2 regions of the Paenibacillus polygoni genome follow, and region 2 is predicted to be linked to the other one. Evidence: predicted binding sites of a transcription regulator. Region 2 holds the regulator's gene; the other holds the start of a gene.
The links. The regulator Rex, encoded in region 2, represses fermentation and respiration genes when NADH is low (regulators of the CRP and FNR family bind a similar motif). The targets are predictions, from matches to a motif close to TTGTGAAATATTTCACAA.
Positions count from the first base shown of each region.

Region 1: pflB (formate C-acetyltransferase) is a predicted target of Rex. The motif match lies at 2,096-2,113, and genes of this name have one in related genera.

Region 1 is NZ_CP127162.1:3,527,499-3,532,347, forward strand. It holds gene pflB (formate C-acetyltransferase) at 1-1,840, opposite strand, end outside; gene adhE (bifunctional acetaldehyde-CoA/alcohol dehydrogenase) at 2,262-4,849, opposite strand, start outside.
Region 2 is NZ_CP127162.1:3,365,689-3,370,537, forward strand. It holds gene QPK24_RS16055 (cell wall elongation regulator TseB-like domain-containing protein) at 1-162, opposite strand, end outside; gene QPK24_RS16060 (amidohydrolase) at 193-1,494, opposite strand; gene QPK24_RS16065 (redox-sensing transcriptional repressor Rex) at 1,487-2,140, opposite strand; gene dinG (ATP-dependent DNA helicase DinG) at 2,187-4,849, opposite strand, start outside.

The DNA of each region.
Region 1 (4,849 bases), 160 kb from region 2:
TCTTACCGTATACAACGTTAGAAGTAATGGTAAGAATGGACTGCGTAGGCATCGCATTACGATAAGCTTTGTGCTTACGAATCATCGTCATGAACGATTCAACCAGTTCAACAGCAATTTGGTCTACACGATCATCGTTGTTACCGTAGCAAGGGAAGTCGCCTTCGATTTCAAAATCAACAGCAATACCGCGCTCGTCACGGATTGGACGAACTTTAGCGTACTTAATTGCGCTGAGGGAGTCAGCAGCAACCGAAAGTCCAGCGATACCGCAAGCCATTGTGCGCAGAATGTCACGATCATGCAGTGCCATTTCAATACGCTCGTAGCTGTATTTATCATGCATATAGTGAATCACATTTAGTGTGTTCATGTAAAGTTTTGCCAGCCATTCCATCATTGGTTTGAAACGTTTCATGACTTCGTCATAGTTCAATACTTCAGATGTAATTGCAGGATACTCAGGGCCAACTTGCATACCCAGTTTTTCATCCACACCGCCGTTAATTGCATACAGAAGTGCTTTTGCTAAGTTTGCACGTGCGCCGAAGAACTGCATTTGTTTACCAATACGCATTGCGGATACGCAGCATGCAATACCATAATCGTCCCCGTAGATTGGACGCATCAGATCATCATTTTCATATTGGATGGAACTTGTTTCAATGGAAACTTTCGCACAGTACTTTTTAAATCCTTCTGGCAGTTGTTCAGACCAAAGTACAGTTAAGTTTGGCTCTGGAGCTGCACCAAGGTTATAAAGCGTATGAAGGAAACGGAAGCTGTTTTTCGTTACGCGAGTTTTTCCGTCCATACCCATACCGCCGATGGATTCAGTAACCCATGTTGGGTCTCCACTGAACAGTTCGTTGTAATCTGGTGTACGCAGGAATTTAACAATTCTAAGTTTCATTACAAAATGGTCTACAAGCTCTTGAGCTTCTTGCTCAGTAAGTGTTCCTTCTTCCAGGTCACGTTCAATGTAGATATCAAGGAAGGAAGATACACGACCAAGAGACATTGCCGCACCATTTTGTTCTTTAATTGCTGCAAGGTAAGCGAAGTATACCCATTGGAAAGCTTCTTTCGCATTACGTGCTGGGCCGGAGATATCGAAACCGTGCATTTCACCCAGTTGTTTCAGTTCTTGCAGTGCGCGAATTTGTTCTGAGAGTTCTTCACGAAGACGGATGATATCTTCATCAATCACATCAACTTCAAGTTCATTCAATTCTCTCTTTTTATCTTGAATCAGGAAATCCACACCGTAAAGTGCTGCTCTGCGGTAGTCACCAATGATACGACCGCGGCCATAAGCATCTGGCAAACCTGTGATAATCCCTGCTTTACGAGCATTTCTCATCTCTTGAGTATAAGCATCAAATACCCCTTGGTTATGCGTTTTACGGATGGTCGTAAACATATCAATAATTTCTTGCGGAAGTTCGAAGCCATATGCTTTACAAGCGTCTACCATCATGCGGATACCGCCGAAAGGTTGGATAGAACGTTTGAACGGAGCATCCGTTTGAACCCCAACAATCTGTTCTTTCTCTTTATCAAGATAACCTGGTTTGTGAGAAACGATAGTAGAAGGTGTATTAACATCTACATCGAGAACTCCACCATTTTCTCTTTCTTTTTTGGTAAGATCCATTACGATCTCCCAAAGTGCTTTTGTATTTTCAGTAGCCCCTGCTAGGAAACTTTCATTTCCTTCATAAGGTTTCAAGTTTTTTTGTAGAAAGTCATTTACATTTACTTCTTTTGTCCATTTGCCTTTTTGAAAATTTCTCCAACCCGACTGTACACTTTGCACTTCTTTTTCGGTTACCGCCATGGTAATCCCTCCAATAACTTTTGGTTTAATCTGGACTCATTGAGAGGACAAGGCGTGAAGGAAGGGCCTGGTCCGAACAAAATCCATGAAAGCTGTACTCCTACTAACCGTAAAACTGTTTCTACAGCTGTCACACTATGTGACTATTTTCACTTCCTTGCTAGTTATAACCCCTTCTCTTCACTTTTCAAGGGAAGCGACTGTTTCATGGAACTGCTTTACACATTGAATTATAGAACATATCTCACACCTACTCTGTGACATAAATCACAAAGTTTAAACTGTTATTCTATTTTTATTTCTCTGTTATAGTCGGTCGGTAGATCGGTAAGAAACATGAATTCATCTACTTTCTTCCTTCTATAAAAAAGCCGAGCTAACCAGGATTATCCCCTCTCAGCTCGGCTATTTTTATCCTTACTTATTTATCAAAATTACCATAGAAAGCGTTACGGTACACATCAGCGAGTTCTGTTACCAGAGGCAACTTCGGATTAGCTGTTGTACATTGGTCTTCAAAAGCGCGATCCGCCAAATAATCTACACGCGATTCGAAATCTTTAGCATCAAAACCAAGTGCTTGGAAAGATTCAGGGATACCGAGTTTTTTATTTAGATCTCGAATAGCTTGAATCAAGCTGTTTACCCCTTCTTCTGTTGTGCTTGCAGGTAATCCCAATATTCTTGCAATCTCAGCATAACGCTGATCCGCAATAAAGTGCGAATATTTAGGGAAAGATGCAAATTTCGTTGGTTTCTTCGCATTATAACGAATAACGTGCGGTAACAAGATTGCATTCGTACGTCCATGGGCCGTGTGGTACTGTCCTCCCCATTTATGAGCAAGGGAGTGGTTAATTCCAAGGAATGCATTCGCAAATGCCATACCTGCAATCGTCGATGCGTTATGCATTTTTTCTCTGGCCAATTTATCCCCTGTGAGTGCAGATGCTTCGAGATATTCAAACACAAGCTGAATTGCTTTAATAGCAAGACCATCTGTATAATCATTTGCCATTACTGATACATATGCTTCAATTGCGTGGGTAAGTACATCCATTCCTGTATCAGCAACTGCTGTTCTAGGCAAACTGTATACGAACTCAGGATCTACTATGGCTACATCAGGTGTAAGTTCATAATCAGCCAGCGGATATTTCGTATTACCGTTGTTCTTATCAGTAATAACCGCAAACGAAGTTACTTCAGAACCCGTACCCGAAGTCGTTGGGATGGCTACAAACTGTGCTTTTTGTCCCAGACGCGGATATTTGTAGATCCGTTTCCGAATATCCATGAATTTTTGTTTTAAGTTGTGGAAACTTGTATCCGGGTACTCGTAGAACAGCCACATTGCTTTGGCAGCATCCATTGGCGAACCACCGCCAAGAGCAATAATACAGTCAGGTTGGAATTGATTCATGAGTTCCGTACCGCGTTCTACCGTTGTTGTCGATGGATCTGGCTCCACATCAGAGAATACTTCGATGGCGACAGGTACACGGCGTTGACGAAGGTAGTGTTCTACTTTTTCTACATAACCGAGTTTTACCATCATTGGATCGGTTACGATAAGAATACGGGAAATATCCGGCATTTTGGCAAGATACTGAGTAGCACCTTTTTCAAAGTATACTTTGTTTGGAACTTTAAACCATTGCATATTCACTGTTCTCCGCGCCACCCTTTTTACGTTAATTAGATTGACTGCAGTCACGTTAGAAGAAGTCGAGTTACGACCATACGATCCGCAGCCGAGGGTAAGCGAAGGAATATTAGAATTATAGATATCACCGATTGCCCCATGTGTCGAAGGCGAATTCACCAGAATACGGCATGTTGGCAGACGATCTGCAAAACGATTAATTACATCATCATTATTAGAATGAATAACCGAAGAGTGACCCATTCCGCCAAAAGCAACGATTTCTGCTGCACGATCAATACCTTGATCCGCTGTTTTTACTTTGTAACAAGCAAGAACAGGGCTGAGTTTTTCTGCAGAAAGCGGGAATTTTGGTCCAACTCCGTCAATTTCAGCAATAAGAATTTTAGTTCCTTCTGGAACATGGATTCCGCACATTTGAGCAATCTTCACAGCAGACTGTCCTACAATTTTTGGATTCACAGCACATTTTTCAGCAACAATTGTTCCAGCGGTAAGTTTTGCTACTTCTTCTTTCGTTACAAAATAACATCCATTGTCGATTAATAGTTTTTTAACTTCATTATAGATTGGTTCTTCAATGATAACTGCTTGCTCAGAAGCACAGATCATTCCGTTGTCAAAAGATTTAGACAAGATCAGATCATTCACCGCTTGTTTCAAGTCAGCTGTTTTTTCAATGAAGCAAGGGACGTTACCAGGACCTACGCCAAGAGCAGGTTTACCGCAGCTGTATGCTGCTTTTACCATTGCTCCCCCACCTGTAGCAAGAATCAGCGCAATGTCAGGATGATTCATAAGTTCATTTGTTTTTTCCATGGAAGGTTCATCAATCCACTGGATACAATCTGCCGGCGCACCTGCTTTAATTGCAGCATCTCTTAGAATACGCGCAGCCTCACGGCTTGAATTTTGTGCAGATGGATGGAAACCAAAGATAATTGGGTTACGTGTCTTAATAGCGATCAGTGCTTTAAACATTGTCGTAGAAGTTGGATTCGTTACCGGTGTAATCCCCATGATCACGCCAACAGGTTCTGCAATCTTTTGACAGTTTTCAAATTCATTGTCCTCAATGACACCAACTGTCTTATCATATTTAATTCCGTTATAAACATATTCTGTAGCGAAAATATTTTTAATGATTTTATCTTCATAAACACCGCGACCCGTTTCTTCTACAGCCATCTTAGCTAAAGGCATGTGTTGATCCAGCCCAGCAAGTGCCATAGCCTGAACAATTTGGTCGACTGCAGCTTGATCGAGTTCCATAAAAGATTCGAGAGCTTTCTTTCCTTTTAGTACGATTTCATTAATGTAATCCTTGGCAGTTACTTCCTTTG
Region 2 (4,849 bases):
AACGGATGTAAGCTGTGCCTGCTGCTCTGCAATCGATACCGCCAGGTCTCTTTCTGCCCACTGATCTTTCATTACATAAACATAAAATTGATAAATTCCAAATAAAATTAGTAATACGGTAAGAATACTAATGTATATCCACTTTTTACGATTTCTCCTCAAGGCGGGACTCCCTTCTCACCCTTCGTTCCGTTAGCGGGCTTTCAGTCCTTTAAATGCAGATTCTGCTTCACGCTTAATACGTTCTTCATCTAAAGTAAGAGCTTCACCATCTTTTAACAACTGCTTGCCATCCACCCAAACATGTTTTACGTCTTTAGCACTTGCCGAGTATACAACATGGGAGATCAAATCTGAATACGGCAAAAAGTGCGCCTGATCTAAATCAATCGCTATAAAATCTGCTTTTTTACCTGCTGCAAGCGTTCCCGTATCTTCAACATAGATCGATTTTGCTCCATATTCTGTTCCCATACGTAGAGCTTCTGTCGCTGGAACCGCCGTTGGGTCACCAGAGACTCCTTTATGGATAAGGGCTGCGAGACGCATCTCTTCAAACATGTCCAGATTATTATTGCTTGCAGGTCCATCCGTTGCTAAGGATACAACAACCCCCGCTTTTAATAAATCCGGAACTCGAGCTACACCGCTGGCAAGTTTGAGGTTACTTCCTGGATTGTGCGCTACTGCCACATTATATTTAGCAAGAATCTCAATTTCTTCGTCAGTTAAATGAACCGCATGCGCCACGAGAGATGGACGGGAGAAGAAGCCCAATTTTTCTAAGTGAGCAACCGGACGAAGTCCATAATCTTTCACATTCTGCTCTACCTCTGCCTTTGTCTCAGACATGTGCGTATGAAGCGGTAAGTCCAAGTCATGCGCCGCCTGAACAAATTTCTCAATAAACTCAGGTCCACATGTATACGGTGCATGAGGTGACAACATCGTAGTAATTCTGCCATTCGCCTGCCCGTTCCATTCCTTGGCAAAAGAAGTCGCTTCTGCAAGTTTAGCAGCTCGCAGTTCATCTGAACCGAATCCAATAACACCGCGCATCAGGCTTGCTCGTATCCCCGACTCCTCTACTACTTTAGCCACTTGATCCATCTGATCATACATGTCTAGAAAAGCGGTTGTGCCCCCTTTAATCATCTCCAGGATCGACAAGGAAGCTCCCCAGTATACATCGTCTGCCGTGAACTTCTCTTCCATTGGCCACATTTTTTCTTGAAGCCAGATTTGGAGTGCAAGGTCATCTCCATATCCTCTCAGAAGAGACATAGCAGCGTGACCGTGCGTATTGATTAGACCCGGAATAAAGAGTAAATTTTTCCCGTCAAAAACGGTTGTTTCTTCCTCCCCCTCAGGGAGTTTCTCGCCTATGTAGACAATCTTATCATTCTCTACAAGCATATACCCTTTTACGATTCGCCATTCTGGATCACTAACTGCGAATTGTCCGTTCTTAATAAGCCATTTATGACTATTCATCTTCTGTAACTTCCTTTCCTTCTTCGCTTTCCAGATAATAAGCAAGGCTTAATAGATCTGTTGTGAAATCGGCCGTATGGATCCGAATATGCGGCGGAGCTTTAATAATAATCGGTGCAAAATTAAGTATGGCCTCTATACCTGCTTCAACCATGCAATCCGCTACACGCTGAGCTTCAAAATCAGGCACCGTAATGATTCCAATTCGGATATTACGTTCTTTCACTGTATCCTGTAACTCTTCCATTGGCTGCACCGTAAGTGTATTGATCATCGTTCCAATTTTTTTATCATACGAGTCAAACACGGCAACAATCTTCATATTGTCTTTTACATAGCGGTTATAGTTAGATAAAGCTTGACCGAGGTTCCCTGCTCCAACGAGGGCAACATTGATGACTTGGTCAATTTTGAGGATTTGACGAATTTTATCGATAAGATAAGCAACGTCATATCCGATTCCTTTCCGTCCAAAATCGCCAAAATAAGCTAAATCTTTACGGATCTGAGCTGGATTTAAATCCAGTTTAAGTCCGAGTTCTTGAGAGGATACCGTTGTCACTTCTCTTTTATATAACTCCTGCAGATAACGCAGATATACGGGCAGCCGGCGAACGACTGCCTCTGAAATTTTATCCGACTTCAATGTTAACTCCCCCTTACATCAAAACACAAATTACTTATGTTCCGTCTTATTCTTTATTCGTTTCATGTTCCATCAGCCATTCACTAATCCTTGGAACCATTTTTTCCGTAACCATGTGTTCCATTTTGGGACCTGGCAGGGAGTACAAAAAGTACTTTCCATAATAGGATTCAATAACCCTTGTATCATAAACGATAACGATACCTCTGTCCTGTGCTGTACGAACGAGCCGGCCAAAACCTTGTTTGAACCGGATCACTGCCTGTGGAACAGAAAGTTTCATGAAAGGGTTTTTCTTTTCTTTTTCCAAAAGTTCACTTTTTGCTTCCACCACCGGATGGCTGGGCGGCTGGAAAGGCAGCCGCACGATTGCAAGGCAAGTTAAAGCTTCTCCTGGAATATCTACACCTTCCCAGAAGCTGCTTGTTCCAAGCAAGACAGAAGCCTTAGCCTCTTGGAACCGACGTGTAAGTTTGGTCCGGCTGCCTGTATCTACCCCTTGTCCAAGCACCGTGATGTCACTAGCTGCAAGTGCTTCTTTTAGTGGCTCATGCACTTGTCTCAGCATACGGTAGGATGTAAACAACACTAACATTCTGCCTTTGGTTGCCTTCGCTGTCTCTGCAAGTGAAGTCACCAGCATACTTACAAAGTGATCATCCCCTACACTTCCTTTTACGCTTGGAAAATCGCGGGGAATGACAAGAAGTGCCTGATCCCTATAATTAAATGGCGATGGCAGCAAGGACGTCAAAAGCCTGCCTTTTTCCTGTGCCTCTGATAGTCCGAGCTGATCGATCATAAACTGAAATGACTTGTCTACAGATAACGTAGCAGAGGTCAGGATCACACTGTGTTTTTTATCAAAAAACAGTTCCTTCAAATGTGAACTTACATCGACAGGAACTGCGTATAGCTGCAGAGACTTACTTCTAAACTGACCGCTTGCTTCAAGCCAGTATACGGTACCTGTATCGTCAAGCCGCATAAAGAGTCTCAGATTATCCCTAAGTTCTGCTAAGTCTCTGACAAGACCTGTGATATCCGTAATGAGACTATCTGACGCATAATCATCTAGCTCTTCTCTCACTTCTCCAAGCAGCTTATCTGCTTTGCGAACCATTTCGCCTACTGTGACATAAAACTGATTTTCATGTTTTGAGATTTTGTCCCATGCTTTTGGCTTTGATTGCGGCTTCAGTCTAAGTGAAAACTGTCCCGAATCTCCTGGCGCAGCATCCATTCTCTCTGGTAACAGCTTAAACAGCATATCACTCAGTGTATCCCATTCTTCCTTCGCTTCTAGAGCAAATGGGAACAATTCGTCAATAGCTGAAGTCCATTCCACGTATTTCTCATGTCCTGACTGATCAATTTGCTGACGAAGTGCAGGAAATTGACCGTTACGACTATCTTTAAACAGTCTTGTTAGCGTATGGACCACTGAGAAATATTTCATGTGCATCCCAAGATGTTTACCCGCTACGTCTTCTAGATGATGAGCTTCATCTATCACTAAATAGTCATAACTTGGAAGCAGTTGATGGCTGGCTTTCACATCTGTAAACAGTTTCGAGTGATTGGTAATTACAACATCTGCAATTCCTGCTTCATGACGTGCACGATGATAAAAACATTTTTTAAACCAAGGGCAGCTCCGTCCTAAACAGGATTCAGACTCGCTTTGTACGGTTTCCCAGAAATCTGTTCCCCGGTGGCTTAAGTTTAGTTCTTCATCATCTCCGGTTTCTGTTTGCGTGAGCCAGACGAGCATCTGAGCCGCTGTAAACACATCTTCTTTGGGTGTAGCAAATTCTTTATTATTCAGCTTCTGTTCAAACTTACGCAGACAAAGATAATGTCCACGACCTTTGAAGATCGCTGCTTTAAAAGGAAAAGGAACGACTTTGGTTAACAAAGGAAGATCACGTTCACGCAGTTGTTCCTGCAGGTTTATCGTGTGTGTACTTACCGTAACCTTCGTCTCCTGCTTAACACTTTGGTAAATTGAAGGCAACAAATATCCAAGGGATTTACCTGTTCCTGTTCCTGCCTCAATTAGTAAATGCTTGTCCTCATATAGAGCTTTATTCACTTCGTCAAACATCATGTTTTGCGCTTCCCGTTGTTCATAGTTGGGAAGTTTATCTTTTAAGTTCTGTTGAACCTTCTCCATATACGCGCTGAACGATTCATTCTCCAAAGGGTTCGGTGCATGTTCGTCCCGCGGCGGAGCAATCGTAGACCAATCATCAATGGCGAGCGCAAGTTGTCTGTAATATTTCTGACCGTCCAGATCCTGAATCGGCTCGCTTTCCTTCTCTGTCAGCAGTCCATCCAAAAACCAGCCGAAATCACTTTCCTCTGCAGGAAAGAGATCCGAGAGACGCTGCAGTGTAATCAAAGGTAAACCTCTCAGTTCGTCTATACTTTTAAGAAATACATGAGCGGTTGCGAGTGCATCGCTATCCGCTTGGTGCGGTCTGTCATGTTCAAATCCAAATTCAGTTGAAACATAACCCAGCTGGTAAGAGGAAAGCGAAGGAAAACAAATTTTTAAAAAGTCCATCGTATCCAAAATACGGCCTGTAAACGGCAGGTATCCGCATCGATCTAATGCATTTTGCAAAAAGTAAAAGTCAAAAGCTACATTATGGCCAACAAGTACAACATCATCCAGCAATGGAACAAGTTCCATCATCATTTCTT